4 regions of the Bacillus sp. SCT118 genome follow, and region 1 is predicted to be linked to each of the others. Evidence: riboswitches for the same ligand, from Rfam matches in the RefSeq annotation. Region 1 holds a riboswitch; each other region holds the start of a gene.
The links. Region 1 has a riboswitch for thiamine pyrophosphate ahead of ylmB (N-formyl-4-amino-5-aminomethyl-2-methylpyrimidine deformylase). Riboswitches for the same ligand answer to the same signal wherever they lie in the genome.
Positions count from the first base shown of each region.

Region 1 (4,896 bases):
TGTAGGGAGGGAAAAAAGTGTCGAGAAATAAAGTCGAAATCTGCGGGGTGGATACCTCCAAATTACCAGTACTCAAGAATGAAGAGATGAGAAAGCTGTTTAGGCAGCTGCAGGATGAAGGCGATGATTCAGCAAGAGAAAAGCTTGTAAACGGGAACTTGCGTCTTGTCTTAAGTGTCATTCAACGATTTAATAACAGAGGGGAGTATGTTGATGACTTATTTCAAGTCGGCTGCATCGGACTAATGAAATCCATTGATAATTTTGACCTAAGCCACAATGTTAAGTTTTCAACATACGCTGTACCTATGATTATCGGAGAGATCCGCAGGTATTTACGCGATAATAACCCGATCCGTGTATCAAGATCACTCCGGGACATCGCTTACAAGGCGCTTCAGGTAAGAGAGCGGTTAATCAGTGAGACAAGCAAGGAGCCGACTGCAGAAGACATCGCAAAAGTTCTTGAAGTACCGCATGAGGAAATTGTATTTGCGCTTGATGCCATCCAGGATCCGGTTTCTCTATTTGAACCGATCTATAACGACGGGGGAGACCCGATCTATGTGATGGACCAAATCAGTGATGAGCGCAATACAGATTCACAATGGATTGAAGAGCTGGCTTTAAAAGAGGGCATGAGAAGGCTGAACGATAGGGAAAAAATGATTTTGAGAAAGCGGTTCTTCCAAGGGAAAACCCAAATGGAAGTCGCCGAGGAAATCGGAATTTCTCAAGCGCAGGTGTCCAGACTTGAAAAAGCGGCTATCAAACAAATGAATAAAAATATTCATCAATAATGAAAAGCCTTTAAAACGATGTTGTTTTAAAGGCTTTTCTATTGATTACGGATGGTTTACGTTTTGGAAAAAGTAAGGTATCCTAGTTCGTACAAAGTTTTATGAAAATTAAAACAATTATAAAAGGCCATAAAGAGGAGGACCACGATGATTTTGCAGCTTGACAATGTCTCACTAAAACGGAATGGGAAATGGATACTGAGAGATATTCATTGGAAGGTGGAAGAAAAGGAAAATTGGGTGCTTTACGGCCTAAATGGCGCCGGGAAGACAGCGCTGTTAAATATGCTTTGCTCATATTATTTTCCAACATCAGGCGAGATGCAGGTGCTTGGTCATGAATTTGGCAAAACAGAGCTTGGGGAAAAGCTCAGACGTAAAATTGGCCTCGTCTCAGCAGCTCTTCGGCAAAAATTGTATCCGGCAGATTCAGCCTTTGAAATTGCTTTGAGCGGAGCTTACGCTTCGATTGGGTTATATGAAACGCCAAGTAAGGAAACCAGGGAAAAAGCGATTGGTTTGTTAGAGGACTTGGGAGCAATTGAATATGCCGATCGCCGCTATGAAACCCTTTCTCAAGGGGAAAAACAAAGAGCGTTGATTGCTAGAGCACTAATGGCCGATCCGGAGTTGCTGATACTGGATGAACCAGTCACAGGGCTGGATTTTATTGCCCGGGAAAAGTTGTTAGATACGATTACATACATTGCAAACAAAGAAAATGCACCATCTATCCTTTATGTGACTCATCATGCTGAAGAAATTTTGCCTGTCTTTGATAAAGCCCTTTTATTAAAACAGGGAGAGGTCTTTGGATCCGGAGAAATAAAGGAAATGCTTACTGATCAAGTACTTTCCGCTTTTTTTGATACGCCAATCCATGTATTATGGAATCAGGATCGGCCGTTTTTAACAAGAGCTGAGCCGATAACGAATGCCTGACAAACATATATAGATTCATCCTAGGGGTGCTTTGCGAAGCTGAGAGAGACTTTGTCTCAACCCTTTTGACCTGATCTGGATCATGCCAGCGGAGGGAAGCGGTGAAAAGCGGAGTACATCGGACTCCGTTTGTTTTTATTAAGCCGTTTCATCACATTTGAAACGGCTTTTTTGATTTTAAAGAATAGGAGCGGATTTACATTGGATCAACAAATAGACTCTTTGCAAAAAAAAGTGGAAGAACAAAAGGAGGAGCTTATTCAGCTTGCTAAAACACTGATTTCTTATCAAACACCCGCTCCGCCTGCAAGAAATACAGAGGGCATTCAGTCATGGATTGCGGGTTTTTTAAATGAATTGGGATTCTCGATCGACAAATGGGATGTGTACCCTGGAGAGCCCAATGTTGTAGGGAAGCTAAAGGGAACAGATTCAGCAGATTATTATAGCCTGATTATCAATGGTCATGTAGATGTGGCAGAGGTAAAAGAGGATGAAGAATGGGAGCACAATCCGTTTCATCCAATTGAAAAAAACGGTCTCTTAATCGGGCGAGGCGCTTCCGATATGAAGGGCGGAATGGCTTGTGTGCTGTTTGCTGTCAAATTAATTCGTGAAGCCGGCATTGAGCTTCCCGGTGATCTGATTCTGCAATCGGTTATTGGGGAGGAAGTTGGAGAAGCCGGCACACTTGAATGCTGCAAGAGGGGCTACCACGCTGATTTTGCAATTGTCGCGGATACGAGCGATATGCATATTCAAGGCCAAGGTGGTGTCATTACAGGCTGGATCGAAATCAAAAGCAGTCAAACATTTCATGATGGAACGAGACGGAATATGATTCACGCAGGCGGAGGAACATTCGGAGCAAGCGCAATTGAAAAAATGGCAAAAATCATTGCGGGGCTCGGTGAACTTGAGCGCCACTGGTCCATTATGAAAAGTTATCCCGGTTTTAAACCAGGCACAAATACGATTAACCCGGCAGTTATAGAAGGCGGCAGACATGCGGCTTTTATAGCGGACGAATGCCGGCTGTGGATCACAGTCCATTTTTATCCGAATGAAACCCATGACCAAGTGGCAGCGGAAATAGAAGATTACGTCAATCGGCTGAGTGACAGTGATATTTGGCTTAGGGAAAACCGCCCTGTATTCAAGTGGGGAGGCTCATCCATGATAGAAGACAGAGGAGAAATTTTTCCGGCATTGGAAGTTGACCCTGGCCACCCAGGCGTCTTAGCGTTAACTGCCTCTCATGAGAAAGTGAAACGGGAGTGTCCAATTATTGACGTTTCTCAATCAGTTACAGATGGCGGGTGGCTGTATGATGCCGGTATTCCATGCGTAATATACGGTCCTGGAGATCTGCACAATGCACACTCCGTGAACGAGAAGGTATCGATTGAGCAGCTAGTAGAGTATACAAAAATTATACTCGATTTTATCATCAGCTGGTGCAGCCGGAAAAAAGAACAATGACATGAAAATTTCTTCTTGCTGACAAGGTTCAGCCTGCCCGTTCATATACTTGAACAAAAGGACGGAAAAAGGACGTGATGGAATGATCAGCATTTCAGAATTTCAGGTAAAGGATGTCGTCAATGTCTCAAACGGAAAAAAGCTGGGGAGTATTGGGGATATTGATATCAATGTGACTACTGGAAAAATTCAGGCGATCATACTCGGAGGAAATGGGAAAGTTCTCGGATTTTTTGGAAAAGAAGAGGAATTGGTCATTCCATGGCGAAATATAGTAAAAATCGGGGAAGATGTAATCTTAGTCCGATTAAGTGAACCACATGCATAAACCTGCTTGTCTGCCGCAGATTGGCAAATGCCGGAAGTCTCGATTCTTCCGGCACATTTCATTTAGAAATATGCAAATCGGCGCTCAACGAATGCAGTAAGATGTGGTAAAATAAGTGGGAAATTCCGCTTTTTTAAATGTTTGTCGAAAGGTTGGATCATCATGAATACATATCACCCATTCAGTCTTACCACACCCTCGACACTCATGATACAAGACTGGGCTCAAACGAATCAAAACAACAAAGAGGTCATTGCCGGATTTACGACAAAAAACGGCGGTGTCAGCCAAAAGCCTTTTGAATCGTTAAATACAGGATTGCACGTTCATGACAAAGATGCAGATGTAGTTAAAAATCGTGAATATATTGCCGATATGTTTAATACTGATTTGCAGTCTTGGGTATTCGCTGATCAGACACATGATAATCGCGTTCAGAAAGTGACGCAGAGGGATAGGGGAAAAGGCGCCCGTGAGTATCACACGGCTCTAAAAGCAACGGACGGGCTCTATACAAATGAAAAAAATGTATTTTTAGCATTATGCTTTGCTGATTGTGTGCCTCTTTTCTTTTATGATCCGGTTAAGTCGCTTGTCGGAGTCGCCCATGCCGGGTGGAAAGGCACCGTCAAACAGATTGGCAGAGAAATGGTGAAGCAATGGACTGAGAAGGAAGGTTCAAATCCCTCAGATATTTACGCTGTTATTGGCCCGTCTATCAGCGGTGCATGCTATACGGTAGACGACCGCGTCATGGATGCTGTCCGCGCATTGCCGGTTTCAGCAGACCTTGCCGTTAATCAGACGGCAAAGGCACAATATCAGCTTGATCTGAAAGAGCTGAACCGTCTTATACTGATGGACAGCGGTTTGGCAAGTGAACAAATTTCTGTCAGCGGTTTATGCACGGAAAGCGAGCCGTCTCTTTTCTATTCTCACCGCCGCGATCAGGGGAAAACTGGACGGATGATGTCCTTTATCGGAATGAAGGAGGCATAAAAGATCTTGCGTGTTGTTGATAATTTACGACATATAAACGAACGAATAAACGAAGCATGTAACAGATCGGGCCGCAGCTCCGATGAAGTTACGGTTATTGCAGTCACTAAATATGTATCACCTGAAAGAGCACAGGAGGCAGTAGATGCTGGCATCACCTGCCTCGGAGAGAATCGGGATGCGGAACTGCTCCGCAAACAGGAATTGATGAAAGGGAATCCGGAATGGCATTTTATCGGCAGTTTGCAATCAAGAAAAGCAAAATCTGTCGTCAATGCGGTTTCCTATATCCATTCCCTAGACCGGCTCTCATTAGCGAAAGAAATTGAAAAACGGGCTGAAGGT
Region 1 is NZ_CP191225.1:2,459,324-2,464,219, reverse strand. Features, by position in the region: gene sigG (RNA polymerase sporulation sigma factor SigG) at 18-800, shown strand; gene ACQVGT_RS12480 (ABC transporter ATP-binding protein) at 948-1,742, shown strand; TPP riboswitch at 1,755-1,856, shown strand; gene ylmB (N-formyl-4-amino-5-aminomethyl-2-methylpyrimidine deformylase) at 1,944-3,224, shown strand; gene ACQVGT_RS12470 (YlmC/YmxH family sporulation protein) at 3,307-3,552, shown strand; gene pgeF (peptidoglycan editing factor PgeF) at 3,715-4,551, shown strand; gene ACQVGT_RS12460 (YggS family pyridoxal phosphate-dependent enzyme) at 4,558-4,896, shown strand, end outside.

Region 2 (4,896 bases), 210 kb from region 1:
TGGCCGAACAGAAGCTCGTCATACACCGTATCGGTGACGAATTGATGCTCAGGGTTTTGAAAAACAAATCCCATCCGTTTACGCAATTCTTTTTCTTTATATTTCTGCAGCGGCTGGTCATTAAGAAGGATTTTGCCGCTTTGCGGTTTCATGAGACGGGCCAAAACTGATAGGAGCGTCGATTTTCCAGTTCCGTTCGGACCGACAAGCGCCGTTAAAGAACCTTCGCGCAACGAAAAGCTGATGTCTTTGAAAATCGCCTGCGGTCCTCTCGCGAACGAAAGGCTGCTGACTTCAAGCACACTCTCCCCAGAAGGGGCTTTCTTCTTTTTGGCATGCCCGGCAGGAATAGGCTCTTTGAACAGCATCTCTTTTGATAAAGTAAACGGCATACTCAGCTTTTCCTGCAGATGACAGACCTTTGGAATGGCGATGCCCAATTTCTTTAGTGTCTCCGCTTCATGCTGAAATAGATTTTTCGTCAGGCCATCCAGCGCCTTTTTGCCTGATTTGTCGAGCACGATCGTTCTCTCAATCCAAGGCGCCCATTCATCAAGCTGGTGCTCAATGACGAGGAGGCTGAAACCTTTTTCCCGCTGAAGATCTTTCATCAGATGAACGAACTCCCGCGCTGAGAAAGGGTCTAAAAGAGAGGTCGGCTCATCTAAAATAATAAGCTCAGGCTCCATCGCCAAAATACAGGCGAGAGCCACTTTCTGCTTTTGTCCTCCTGAAAGGGTTGAGATCGTTTTTTCTTTTAAATGGGTAATGCGTAATTTTTCTAATACGGCGTTGATTTTCTCTGTCATTTCTTCTTTTGGAATTTGCAGATTTTCCAGTCCGAACGCAATTTCGTCCTCCACCGTCAGCATACAGAACTGCTGATCAGGATCCTGAAAAACGACCCCGGCATGCTGAGCAATCGTTTCGGAGGTTTCAGCATCTGTGACCGGCTTTTGAAATAGAAAGACATGTCCGGACTGAATGCCGTCGCAAGCCTCCGGATATAGACCGTTTAAACAAAGGGCGAGCGAGCTTTTACCGCATCCGCTCGGTCCTAATAATAAAACACATTCTCCTTTTTGAAGCTCAAACGAAATGTCTTGAAAAACCGGTTTCTCGTCTTCTTCATAAGAGAAGCTGAGCTGCTCAACCGTCAGAAGCTCATCAAAGGCTTGCATGTTCTGACGCCCGCTTCCGTTTCTTTTTCAGTTCCTTTCCGAGTGCCATTCCGTTTAACACACCTGTAAAAGCGAGAGAGTCGCTGACAGCTTTTCCGAGAAGTCCCGCCAAAAGCGCGCCGGAAATGAGGCGGATCACAAGCATAATGAGCAGATAACCTGGTGAATAGGCTGCATAGCCAGAAACAAAGAGATCATAGATAAAGCTGGCTACTGAAGACCCCATACCGGCCAGCATAAGGACAGGGAGAGAGTATGCTTTCCAGCGTGTTGCAAGAAATACAGCCTCAGCCCCGAGCCCTTGAACAATGCCAATGACGATGACCATCGGGCCAGACGGATTTCCCAGCAGGCACTCAACGAGAGCAGCAATGATTTCAGAAACGAGCGCCGCACCCGGTTTTCGAATCATGTACGCGGCGATCACCGAAACGATAAACCAAATGCCGTAAATCGGTTCATAGGCGATTGGCCCAAACATACCTGCAAGCACGTTTCCGAAATGTGTAAATAATAAATAAACAACGGCAAATACGATACTGATAACGGACATGATGACAATTTCTTTTACTTTCCAGCTTTTCATGTTATCCCTGCTTTCTGTTTTTTCTTGATGGACTGTTAGCCGAAAGATTCACAGTCATGGTGATGTGGTTTGTTTGCTGCTCAGCCAAGCGGAAAACGGCTTCCAATGTGCTGAATACGTCATGCGCATCCCCGTCAAGCTCGCTCGCGTAATGGACACCCTGTACGAAAGTGCCTTGGGCTTTTGCAATGTCGACAGCCTTCATAATCAATCCCATATAATCCGGCTCGTTCATTGGATAAAGGGCAAATTGGCACGGCGCTTCCGCCTTCAAGCCTTGGACAGCATCTTCGTTGACACGCTTATCACCTTTGGAAAGATATGTATCCCCCTGTGTGTCACCCGGGCATCCAATGGAAAACGTGCCGTTCATGACGATGTGTTGTTCGCTGTTTGCTGCATGAAGGTAAATGGCTTTTGCAGCATCGAATACATGATCAATCGATCCGCGTAACACCGTGCTGATATGGTCGGTTTTCGTCCATACCTTGGATGTATCTGTTTTTTTCAGCGCAGACTTGATCACACTGATAAAATCATCCGTCATCGGATATAAAGAGAAGCGAAAACCGGCGATTCTGCTTGTACCGCAAATATGCTCCATTTCTCCGACCTCCTTTTTTTTGATAAAATAAAAAACTGCATATCCTAAGGGAATATGCAGTCATAGATCGATTAAGCGCACAAAAAAATACACCATTCGGTCAACCTGCACTTCCCCACGCTGGTATTATCCAGATCGGGTCATAAGGGATCAAAGCGCGTTTCTTCCGCGCTTTATCTCAGCCAAAACAGCACCCCTAGTGCTTTCCGTATACAATTTTTTATTTTGACATCATAATAGATGATAAGAATCATTTTGTAAACAACGAAATCATTTTTTTCATATAGGGACGGGAGAGGATGATCAAATTTGGAAAAAGGACACATATTAATTGTGGAAGATGAAGAAAAAATCGCCAGGGTTCTTCAGCTTGAATTGGAATATGAAGGATACAGTGTCACCATCAAACACAATGGCACAGAAGGTCTGGATGCGGCATTGGAAGGCGGGTATTCCTTGGTGCTTCTTGATGTCATGCTTCCGGGGCTTAGCGGACTGGAAGTGCTGCGCCGCTTGAGAAAAACGGATCCGCAGACACCGGTCATATTATTAACGGCGCGAGACAGTATTCCTGATAAGGTAACAGGTCTGGATATCGGTGCGAATGACTATGTCACCAAGCCGTTTGAAATCGAGGAATTGCTTGCGAGAATCAGGGCGGCGCTGCGACAAAATGGAACAAAAACGGAAGATATCGGCACCTTTCTTACATATGACGATTTGCGGGTGAACGAAAAAAACCGTGAAGTGAGACGCGGAGACAAAGAGGTGGAATTAACGCCGCGGGAATTTGATTTACTCGTCTATATGCTAAAGCATCCGCAGCAAGTGCTGACACGGGAGCAAATTCTAAGCTCGGTATGGGGATTTGATTATATCGGTGATACAAATGTCGTGGACGTCTACATAAGATACATCAGAAAAAAACTGGACTATCCTTACGAAAAACAGCTGATCCATACGATTCGCGGGGTCGGCTATGCCATTAAGGGGTAAACGATGAAGCTGAAGACCAAGATTCATCTATACACATCAATATCACTGTTGATTTTATTAATTTTGGTTCATACCGCAGTATATCTCATTTTTTCGTCTGCGCTGACATCAAAGGATGCGGCCCGGCTTGCTGATGAGACGGATAACATTGCCGAAGCGCTGCGTGCCGCTGAAACAGAAGGAGTGGCTTTGCAGGATATGCTGCAGGCCTATCTTCCGGCAAATGGCATGGTGCGTGTAGTGAATGGTGATCAAAAAGCCGTTATGACGATCACAAAAGAAAAAGCCTATAAAGATTTTCCTCTCTCTTTTCATAGCGGAGAAACGGCAGATGTGAGGAAACATGACGGCAAGCTGTTTGCCGAGGCTGCTGTTCCGGTGATTTGGACCGATGGACAAGTGGTGTCTCTTCAGCTGGTTGAAAGACTGGAGAACACAGAAGAGAGTCTGTTTCTGTTGAAAATCATCTTAATCGCTGCAAGTGCTGCTGTATGCATTGCTTCTTTTTTTGCCGGCAGCTTGCTAGCCCGCCGAATCATCAATCCGATCAGACGATTAATGATCACAATGAAAGACATACAGCGAGACAAAGAATTTAAAACGATTTCTTTAGAAGGACAGTCCAACGATGAATTGTATCAAATGGGGCTGACATTTAATGAAATGGCAATGATGCTGAAGGAGCACTATGATAAACAGCAGCAATTTGTTCAAGATGCTTCACACGAATTGAAAACCCCGCTCACTATTATAGAAAGCTACAGCAGCCTGATGAAGCGGTGGGGGGCAAAAAAGCCGGAGGTGCTTGAGGAGTCGATAGAAGCCATTCACTCAGAAGCGGTGCATATGAAAAAACTGACCAATCAGCTTTTGGCGCTGGCCAAAAGCCATCAAGGACTCGAGCTTGATCTGAAAACAATCGATCTGATTGAAGCGACGCGCGCGGTTATGCAAACGCTCCAGTCCGTTTATCAGCGTGACATATTGCTTGAAACAGATAAAGAGAGCCTGCTTGTAAAGGCTGATGAAGAACGCATCAAGCAGCTGTTGACCATTTTGCTTGATAATGCAATCAAGTATAGTGAAAAGCCTATTGAGATGTCAGCCGGAACGAGGAATGGACGGCCGTTTCTATCAGTGAGGGATGAAGGCATCGGAATACCTGATGAGCATATCCCGCATTTGTTCGAACGGTTCTACCGGGCAGATGAGGCACGAAACAGAAAAACAGGCGGAACGGGTTTAGGCCTTTCCATTGCCAAGCAAATCGCTGATGAGCATGGCATTGAGCTGTCTGTCAAAAGCAAGCCGGGACAAGGAACAGCTGTCACCATGCAATTCAGCGAACAGAATGGGGGAGGCCGATGACGAAAACAATAAAAACAGTATCTTTTGCTGCAGCAGCCATTTTAGTTGTCATCATCTGTACGTTTCTCATCATTCGGCAAACCCATGAGAACATACTGTCAAAGGAGACTGTCGTAAAAAAAGTCGAAGCCTCCTATGAAGGCAAGGTCACGAAAGCAAAA
Region 2 is NZ_CP191225.1:2,671,030-2,675,925, reverse strand. Features, by position in the region: gene ACQVGT_RS13575 (ABC transporter ATP-binding protein) at 1-1,181, opposite strand, end outside; gene ACQVGT_RS13570 (ECF transporter S component) at 1,168-1,767, opposite strand; gene thiU (HMP/thiamine ABC transporter substrate-binding protein ThiU) at 1,769-2,371, opposite strand; TPP riboswitch at 2,467-2,579, opposite strand; gene ykoG (two-component system response regulator YkoG) at 2,681-3,367, shown strand; gene ykoH (two-component system sensor histidine kinase YkoH) at 3,371-4,735, shown strand; gene ACQVGT_RS13550 (PepSY domain-containing protein) at 4,732-4,896, shown strand, end outside.
Region 2: linked by a shared signal. The riboswitch ahead of thiU (HMP/thiamine ABC transporter substrate-binding protein ThiU) and the one ahead of ylmB (N-formyl-4-amino-5-aminomethyl-2-methylpyrimidine deformylase) in region 1 are both predicted to bind thiamine pyrophosphate.

Region 3 (4,896 bases), 650 kb from region 1:
CGCGTACAAGCTGTTCTCCGTCATTATACATCTCTTCCAGCCACCCTCGGAGTCCTCTAGCTCTGCGGTCGACTTCGAAAATGATTTCCAAACCGTCTTCGTCTAAAAGGAAAATGAGCTCTAATTCATCAAGCATCTGACGATAATATCCGGAAGTCGGAACGAATTCGAATTCTTGAACGAACGGAAGACGACGCTGGAAGTAGGGCGCTTGTTCGCAGTCTGCTTCGTTAAGACGGAAGCCCAGGTTTTCGATTGCTTCAAGCACATTTTCAATCCAAGGGTGCGCTTCAACGAAAATGCGGTCATGATCGGATTTATCGATACCGCCTTGAATGTCAAGGTCTGTCACCACGGCAACCTCTACTTTCCCTACAGTGATCGGCGTATCTAGAGGCAGAGTGAATGTGAACGGAAATTGATGCTCTTCACCAGGCTGAATGGTAAATGAACCAGTGACCCGGAAAGAATGAATTGTAGCGTATTTCCGGTGCTCTTCATCGTCTTTTACAATGACATACCGTGTGCTAAGCTGTAAATCGATATAACGGATGTCCTGAGCGATTTTTCCGCCTTTGACATGTACCGTTCCCCGTACTTCTTCTCCTGGAAAATATGCGTCTTTTTCTAAAATTGTATCTACTTTTGCAGCTCCAATTCCGGCACTTGCCGCAAGCTTTTTAAAAAATGACATGTTAGATCTTCCCCTTTTTCTTTTTTCTCAACAGATATACGTAAGAAGGAGGAAAAAAGATTCGTTTAATTCATACTTTTTTCCTATTATTCGTCTCGGCCTAGGGACAGACTAAGAATAATATTGAAAATAAAGGAGTGGATGGAAGTGAATAAAGAAAGTTTGGTTGCAGATGAATTACACAGAATGTTTTTGGCTGGTGAGCTGCAAATCACAGTAGAGGAAGATATAAACAATATTTCCGAAAGGCTGAGAAACGGCGATCTCAGTTTAGACCGATTAAGCGGTGAAGACGCGTTTATAAAAGAAACGGTAAACGAGGCTTTAAGAAGAGTGGAGCAATAAAAAAGAGACGGCATCTCATCTTTGAGATCCCGTCTCTTTTGGTGGTCTTTGCTGTAAGATAAAAGCGAATCGATTTGAAATTGCTCACCCGAGCCACCCCTTTTCTAACAGAAAATCTGACAGTTCATCTTGGAGATGAATGGCTGTATCTAATTGATCATGCAACGCTCTTCTGATGTGGGGATTTTCGGCTTCTGTTATTGCGACAGTGTATTTGTTAATGCTGGTTTTTATTGTTGTTAACAAATCAAGAATATCTTTGGGGCAAAGACTTTGTTCAATGGGAAACCACCTCCTTTGTTTTTTTAGCAGCTCCTGATAAGAAAGTATTTGGCTTTGTTTCTTGCTTCTATACAAAATGCTATAATAAGCAACAAATTTGTTGGGGGGTGTGATGATGAAGCAGATTATTGCGATGGGGGGCGGGGGTTTTTCGATGGAGCCGGATAATTTGTCCCTCGATCAATATATCCTCAATCAATCAAAACGAGAGCAGCCTCGTATTTGTTTTTTGCCGACGGCGAGCGGAGATTCCCAAAACTATATTCAGCGGTTTTATCATGCATTTCAAACACTGGATTGTGTGCCGTCTCATTTATCTTTGTTTAAGCCGCCATCAACAGATTTAGCTTCTTTTGTTATGGAAATGGACGTGATTTATGTTGGCGGGGGAAATACGCGGAATTTACTTGTGTTATGGAAAGAGTGGGGGCTGGACCATATTCTCAGGGAAGCATGGAAGAACGGTGTGGTCCTAGCTGGATTAAGTGCCGGTGCGATCTGCTGGTTTGAAGAAGGGGTGACAGATTCAGCCGGACCGCTGACAGGTTTGAAAAGTTTAGGTTTTTTGCAAGGGAGCTTTTGTCCCCATTATGACGGGGAAAAGGATCGGAGACCGGCATACCACCAGTTGATATCTAACAAGTTCTTATGCAGTGGCTATGCAGCGGATGATGGGGCTGCTCTCCATTTCATAAATGATCAGCTGTTTCAAACCGTGAGTTCAAGAGCGGGTGCAAAGGCATATCGGGTGATAATGGGGGAACATGAAGTATCTGAAATCCCGTTGCCGGTCAAATATTTGGGATGAATTAGCTGAATATTTTCTATATTCCTCTTTTTTTCAGATTGGTTTTATGTTAAGATGAGGGCGAAATCAATAGTTACTGGGGGTGCCCGCTTTCGGGCTGAGAGGGAAGGTAAGCTTCTTAACCCTTTGGACCTGATCTGGTTCGTACCAGCGTGGGGAAGTAGAGGAATAGTTTTTGTTATTGTCGTGCTGGGCAATAATATGTTTCTTTCTGACTGTAACCGGGTTCATTTATATGAATCCGGTTTTTTGTGCTGGTTATGGGCTTGATTTTGTCCTTTCAAACGTAGAGAGGGGAAGGAAAAGTAATGCAAAACAATTCAGTGCAGCAAGCCAACATTTCCATTATGTCAAGTTTTTCAGGTAGCAAGAAGGTATACGTGGAGGGTTCTTCTTCGGACATCCAAGTGCCGATGAGGGAGATCCTATTGAGTCCGACGACGGGATCGTTCGGCGAAGAGGAAAACGCGCCTGTGCGTGTCTATGATACAAGCGGACCGTATACGGACCCTGGAGTAACCATTAATATTCAAGAAGGATTAAAGCCGCTCCGCCAAAAATGGATCACAGAGCGCGGTGACGTGGAAGAGTATGAAGGTCGGGCTATAAAACCAGAAGATAACGGTTATAAAAAAGCAAATCCAAACGTAAGCTACCCAGGATTAAAGCGGAAACCGCTGAGGGCGAAGGCAGGTCAAAATGTTACTCAAATGCACTATGCAAAAAAGGGGATCATTACACCTGAGATGGAATTTATCGCCATTCGTGAGCATGTGTCTCCTGAATTCGTCAGAGACGAGGTAGCCAGCGGCCGGGCGATTATTCCTTCAAACATTAATCACCCTGAAAGTGAGCCAATGATTATCGGCCGGAATTTTCATGTGAAGATTAATGCAAATATCGGGAATTCAGCGGTTACGTCATCCATTGAAGAAGAAGTGGAAAAAATGACGTGGGCCATCCGCTGGGGAGCAGATACAATGATGGATCTCTCTACCGGAAAAGATATTCATACGACGCGTGAATGGATTATCCGCAATTGCCCCGTGCCTGTGGGAACTGTTCCGATTTATCAGGCGCTTGAAAAAGTAAACGGCGTAGCGGAGGATTTAACGTGGGAGATTTATCGTGATACGCTAATCGAGCAGGCAGAGCAGGGAGTGGATTATTTTACGATTCACGCGGGTGTTTTGCTTAGGTATGTACCGCTGACTGCCAAACGGACAACTGGTATTGTGTCACGCGGGGGAGCGATTATGGCGCAGTGGTGTCTGGCTCATCATCAAGAAAGCTTTTTATACACACATTTTGAAGAAATATGTGAGATTATGAAAACGTATGATATTGCTTTCTCTCTTGGGGATGGTTTGCGTCCCGGATCAATTGCTGATGCCAATGACGAAGCGCAGTTTGCTGAATTAGAGACGCTTGGAGAGCTGACGCAAATTGCCTGGAAGCATGATGTTCAGGTGATGATTGAGGGGCCTGGACATGTTCCGATGCATAAAATCAAAGAGAACGTCGATAAACAAATGGACATTTGTAAAGAAGCGCCTTTTTACACATTGGGGCCGCTGACAACGGATATTGCCCCGGGATATGACCATATTACTTCAGCGATCGGAGCGGCGATGATCGGTTGGTACGGGACAGCAATGCTTTGTTATGTAACGCCGAAGGAGCATTTAGGGCTGCCAAACCGTGATGATGTTCGTGAAGGAGTCATTACATATAAGATTGCTGCGCACGCTGCAGACCTTGCAAAAGGGCATCCTGGGGCGCAAATCCGGGATGATGCGTTATCGAAAGCCCGTTTTGAATTCCGTTGGCGGGATCAGTTTAATCTATCTCTTGATCCGGAGAGAGCGCTTGAATACCATGATGAAACCTTGCCTGCTGAAGGAGCAAAAACCGCTCACTTTTGTTCCATGTGCGGTCCGAAATTTTGCAGCATGAGAATTTCACAGGATATTCGGGATTATGCGAAGAAAAACGATCTCAGTGAAGCAGAAGCCATAAATAAAGGATTAAAAGAAAAAGCAAAAGAGTTTGTCGATACGGGAAGCAATTTATATCAATAAAAAAGATGAAGATGGAGAATGCTCCATCTTGATTTTTTTTTAGAAAAACAGAGAGCGTCGAAGCGGCGGAATACTCTGTTCAAAGCGGAAAACATTTTCTGTATCATATTTCGTTTTGACACGGCGGAGTCGTTCAACGTTTTCGCCGTAATATGTTCTTGGCCAGTTTCTGATTTCGATATCTGGCCAATTTACGTAGTCTCCCATCGTTTCTCTCGATAGTCCGGATCATCCCGTGTTACGATACGTCCGGTCAATTTTGTCTTTTCCACACTCCCACCTCTCTTTCTCTCGTATTCTAGTTTCTCTAGCTTATGCGTTAGGGGAAAAGAGTGTATAAGGAAAAAGCGGAGATGCAATCTGATACAGTGTCAACACTCTCAAAAAATAGTTGACAGGTCGGTATTGTATGAATTAACATGGTCAGTACAAATTTTTCAAATTTATCGCGCTGATCGGAACACCGAAGGCTCTTATCGTTTAGATAAGGGCCTTTTTTGTATGAAAAAGGAGGGATTATTGATGGGAGTCAAAAAAGAAAAGGGGAGAAAACGATTCAGGAAGCGAAAAACCTACGGGAATCAGATTTTGCCGCTTGAGCTGCTGATTGAAAAAAACAAACGAGAGATTATAAACAGCGCGGAGCTAATGGAAGAAATTTATATGAAGATTGATGAGAAGCATAC
Region 3 is NZ_CP191225.1:3,106,411-3,111,306, reverse strand. Features, by position in the region: gene spo0M (sporulation control protein Spo0M) at 1-694, opposite strand, end outside; gene ACQVGT_RS15950 (hypothetical protein) at 836-1,039, shown strand; gene ACQVGT_RS15945 (spore coat protein) at 1,124-1,396, opposite strand; gene ACQVGT_RS15940 (Type 1 glutamine amidotransferase-like domain-containing protein) at 1,437-2,129, shown strand; TPP riboswitch at 2,198-2,305, shown strand; gene thiC (phosphomethylpyrimidine synthase ThiC) at 2,438-4,210, shown strand; partial or broken gene ACQVGT_RS15930 (BBE domain-containing protein) at 4,250-4,438, opposite strand; gene senS (transcriptional regulator SenS) at 4,733-4,896, shown strand, end outside.
Region 3: linked by a shared signal. The riboswitch ahead of thiC (phosphomethylpyrimidine synthase ThiC) and the one ahead of ylmB (N-formyl-4-amino-5-aminomethyl-2-methylpyrimidine deformylase) in region 1 are both predicted to bind thiamine pyrophosphate.

Region 4 (4,896 bases), 1.4 Mb from region 1:
GGACAACGGTGTTAGTCGTAGATATTAACAACGGAGTTCTTTCGGTTACTCCGCATGAACCCATTTAACATAAAAGGAGGAATTTGATATGACAATGCCGATTATAATGATCATCGGAGTTGTATTCTTTTTATTAATTGCACTAATAGCTGTGTTTATTACGAAGTATCGTACAGCAGGGCCTGATGAAGCGTTAATTGTAACAGGGAGCTATCTGGGGAATAAAAATGTTCATGTCGATGAAGGCGGCAACCGTATTAAAATCGTCCGCGGCGGAGGAACCTTTGTCCTTCCCGTCTTCCAGCAGGCAGAGCCGCTAAGCTTATTATCAAGCAAACTCGATGTTTCGACACCTGAAGTCTATACAGAACAAGGAGTGCCAGTAATGGCCGATGGAACTGCGATTATTAAAATCGGCGGTTCTATAGGAGAAATCGCTACAGCGGCCGAACAATTTTTAGGGAAATCAAAAGACGACCGTGAGCAGGAAGCGCGGGAGGTTTTAGAAGGCCACCTTCGTTCCATTCTCGGCTCAATGACAGTAGAAGAAATCTATAAAAACAGAGAAAAATTCTCTCAAGAGGTGCAGCGTGTCGCTTCACAGGATCTCGCGAAAATGGGGCTTGTAATCGTCTCGTTTACCATTAAAGATGTTCGTGATAAAAACGGTTATCTTGAATCATTAGGGAAACCGAGAATTGCCCAAGTAAAACGCGATGCTGATATCGCAACAGCAGAGGCTGATAAAGAAACCCGAATTAAGCGGGCAGAAGCCGATAAAGACGCAAAAAAATCAGAACTTGAACGGGCGACGGAAATCGCTGAAGCTGAAAAACTCAATCAGCTCAAAATGGCTGAATTCCGCAGAGAACAAGATACGGCAAAAGCGAATGCCGACCAGGCATATGATTTAGAGACTGCCAGAGCGCGCCAGCAAGTCACAGAGCAGGAAATGCAGGTTAAAATTATCGAACGCCAAAAACAAATAGAACTAGAAGAAAAAGAAATTCTTCGCCGTGAACGTCAATACGACTCAGAGGTAAAGAAAAAAGCCGATGCAGACCGTTATTCTGTTGAGCAGTCCGCAGCAGCTGAGAAAGCCAAACAGCTCGCGGAAGCCGATGCCAAGAAGTACAGTATTGAAGCAATGGCAAAGGCTGAGGCGGAAAAAGTAAGAATTGACGGGCTAGCAAAAGCAGAAGCGGAAAAAGCGAAAGGAGAGACAGAGGCAGAGGTTATCCGCCTGAAAGGTCTTGCAGAAGCGGAAGCAAAAGAGAAAATTGCGGCTGCCTTTGAACAGTACGGGCAGGCGGCGATTTTCGATATGATTGTCAAAATGCTTCCGGAATACGCGAAACAAGCAGCGGCACCTCTTTCAAATATTGATAAAATCACCGTTGTCGATACAGGAGGAAGCGGTGAATCAAGCGGAGCAAACAAAGTAACCAGCTATGCGACGAACTTAATGTCAAGTCTGCAAGAAAGTTTAAAAGCATCCTCGGGAATTGATGTAAAAGAAATGCTTGAGAACTTTTCAGGAAAAGGAAACGTAAAACAAAGCATTAATGAATTAACCAATGAAATCAAAGAAGCCAAAACGATCCAAAAATCAGAGTAAGGAAAGGGCAGAACCGTATGGTAACTGTACGTGAAGCGAAGTTAGAGGATATAAAGGACATTGCAAAAGTGCATGTAGACAGCTGGAGGACAACATACCACGAAATTATCCCGATTGATTATTTAAACAGCCTGAACTATAAGGAATTTGAAGACAAATGGAAAAGTCGCTCGTTAAAGGGAGTATTTGTTGCTCAGGACGAAAAGGGTTCAGTATTCGGCTTTGCTTCATTTGGACCTATTCGCTCTGAACAAGAAGTCTATGACGGCGAGTTATACGCTATTTATCTTCTGGAAGAGCGCCAGCGATAAGGTGCAGGCAGGGCGCTCTTAGCAAAAGGAGCGGAGTTTTTGCTTCAACATGGTTTTTCAAGTATGTTTGTTTGGGTTATTGAGCAGAATCCCTCGATTATATTTTATCAGGCCTATTCTCCTGAAAGAGTAGCGGAGGACAACTTTGAAATTGACAGAGTAAGGCTGAAAGAAGTAGGTCTTGGCTGGCCGTATCTTTCAGCTTTAAAAACACTTCTTAACAGATAACGAACAATCCCCCAGCGGAATTCGCTGGGGGATTGTTATTTTTACGCTTTGTCACTTTTAAGCAAACGGGGTGCTGTCATAAATAATAAACATAGGACAATTGCACAAATAATGAATGAAGGAACCATGTAAGTCGCATTATAAGTTAAAGAATAAAGCCATACCGGTGTTCCTTTTGGAGCAAAGCTGCCGAAAAACACAGCTCCTGAAATGACATGCGCGGCATAGCGCAGCAAACTGCCGATAAAAACTGCGCTGACCACTGAAACAATCAATTTCCCTTTTGTTTTTGATACAGCGGCTTTACGGACAGAAGAAGCGAAACAGCCGCTTATGCCGATTGCTGCGAAAGCGACAATGTAATCTAACAATAGCTGTACAGGATGTTGAGCAAACAAGTTTCCGATTGCTATTTGTACTAGACCTGTCAACAAACCTGTAGTAAGACCTGCTTTGACACCCCAGCGAAACGAAATTAAAAAGATCGGAATCATCATGATGGAGACCGAGCCTCCTTGAGGCATGCTAAGAAACATTCCTGAGACAATGTCTAAAATAACGGCTGCCGCTGTCATAATGGCAATTTCAATAAGGCGAACCAGTTGCTTAGATTGATTCATATCTATCTCCTTCCATTGACAGACAACCAAAAGGACAACAAAAAAGCAGCACGCGGAAGGATGAGAAAAGTTCCACGCACTGCTTTACGATCTGCAATTCATTTGACTTTGCCACATCCCTACGCCAGCGTTAACTAACAGGTTCAAAGGGTCAGAACGAAACCGCTCACTCTCAGCTTTAATGCTCCCCTTGTGGTCATCAGTATTTAGTTCGTTTCTACTATACAAGAAAACGAAAAAAACAACAAGATCACATGACTGATGTATATGTTCTTTTAAGAAAGTTATATGATACACACGCTTTAGAAATCATGGCGAGGATTATAGTTTATTTGTTTTATAGATTTTTTAAAAAAACTATTGCAATAAATAAATACAGGTGTTATATTATTAAACGTCGCTGATGCACAGCGGACACAAACTAGATGCTTCAAAACAACTTGAAAAAAGTTGTTGACAAAAAAGAAGCTGAATGTTATATTGGTAAAGATGCTTCATTGAGAAGTGACGAAATGATCTTTGAAAACTAAACAAGACAAAACGTACCTGTTAATTCATTTTTATAAATCGCACAGCGATGTGCGTAGTCAGTCAAACTAGGGCCTGCACGACGCAGGTCACACAGGTGTCACCGCAGGATGCGGTGAACTTAACCTGTGATCCATTTATCGGAGAGTTTGATCCTGGCTCAGGACGAACGCTGGCGGCGTGCCTAATACATGCAAGTCGAGCGGACAGATGGGAGCTTGCTCCCTGATGTTAGCGGCGGACGGGTGAGTAACACGTGGGTAACCTGCCTGTAAGACTGGGATAACTCCGGGAAACCGGGGCTAATACCGGATGGTTGTTTGAACCGCATGGTTCAAACATAAAAGGTGGCTTCGGCTACCACTTACAGATGGACCCGCGGCGCATTAGCTAGTTGGTGAGGTAACGGCTCACCAAGGCGACGATGCGTAGCCGACCTGAGAGGGTGATCGGCCACACTGGGACTGAGACACGGCCCAGACTCCTACGGGAGGCAGCAGTAGGGAATCTTCCGCAATGGACGAAAGTCTGACGGAGCAACGCCGCGTGAGTGATGAAGGTTTTCGGATCGTAAAGCTCTGTTGTTAGGGAAGAACAAGTACCGTTCGAATAGGGCGGCACCTTGACGGTACCTAACCAGAAAGCCACGGCTAACTACGTGCCAGCAGCCGCGGTAATACGTAGGTGGCAAGCGTTGTCCGGAATTATTGGGCGTAAAGGGCTCGCAGGCGGTTTCTTAAGTCTGATGTGAAAGCCCCCGGCTCAACCGGGGAGGGTCATTGGAAACTGGGGAACTTGAGTGCAGAAGAGGAGAGTGGAATTCCACGTGTAGCGGTGAAATGCGTAGAGATGTGGAGGAACACCAGTGGCGAAGGCGACTCTCTGGTCTGTAACTGACGCTGAGGAGCGAAAGCGTGGGGAGCGAACAGGATTAGATACCCTGGTAGTCCACGCCGTAAACGATGAGTGCTAAGTGTTAGGGGGTTTCCGCCCCTTAGTGCTGCAGCTAACGCATTAAGCACTCCGCCTGGGGAGTACGGTCGCAAGACTGAAACTCAAAGGAATTGACGGGGGCCCGCACAAGCGGTGGAGCATGTGGTTTAATTCGAAGCAACGCGAAGAACCTTACCAGGTCTTGACATCCTCTGACAATCCTAGAGATAGGACGTCCCCTTCGGGGGCAGAGTGACAGGTGGTGCATGGTTGTCGTCAGCTCGTGTCGTGAGATGTTGGGTTAAGTCCCGCAACGAGCGCAACCCTTGATCTTAGTTGCCAGCATTCAGTTGGGCACTCTAAGGTGACTGCCGGTGACAAACCGGAGGAAGGTGGGGATGACGTCAAATCATCATGCCCCTTATGACCTGGGCTACACACGTGCTACAATGGACAGAACAAAGGGCAGCGAAACCGCGAGGTTAAGCCAATCCCACAAATCTGTTCTCAGTTCGGATCGCAGTCTGCAACTCGACTGCGTGAAGCTGGAATCGCTAGTAATCGCGGATCAGCATGCCGCGGTGAATACGTTCCCGGGCCTTGTACACACCGCCCGTCACACCACGAGAGTTTGTAACACCCGAAGTCGGTGAGGTAA
Region 4 is NZ_CP191225.1:1,072,135-1,077,030, forward strand. Features, by position in the region: gene ACQVGT_RS05355 (NfeD family membrane protein) at 1-68, shown strand, start outside; gene floT (flotillin lipid rafts scaffold protein FloT) at 89-1,618, shown strand; partial or broken gene ACQVGT_RS05365 (GNAT family N-acetyltransferase) at 1,636-2,157, shown strand; gene thiT (energy-coupled thiamine transporter ThiT) at 2,199-2,777, opposite strand; TPP riboswitch at 2,877-2,978, opposite strand; rRNA gene ACQVGT_RS05375 (16S ribosomal RNA) at 3,443-4,896, shown strand, end outside.
Region 4: linked by a shared signal. The riboswitch ahead of thiT (energy-coupled thiamine transporter ThiT) and the one ahead of ylmB (N-formyl-4-amino-5-aminomethyl-2-methylpyrimidine deformylase) in region 1 are both predicted to bind thiamine pyrophosphate.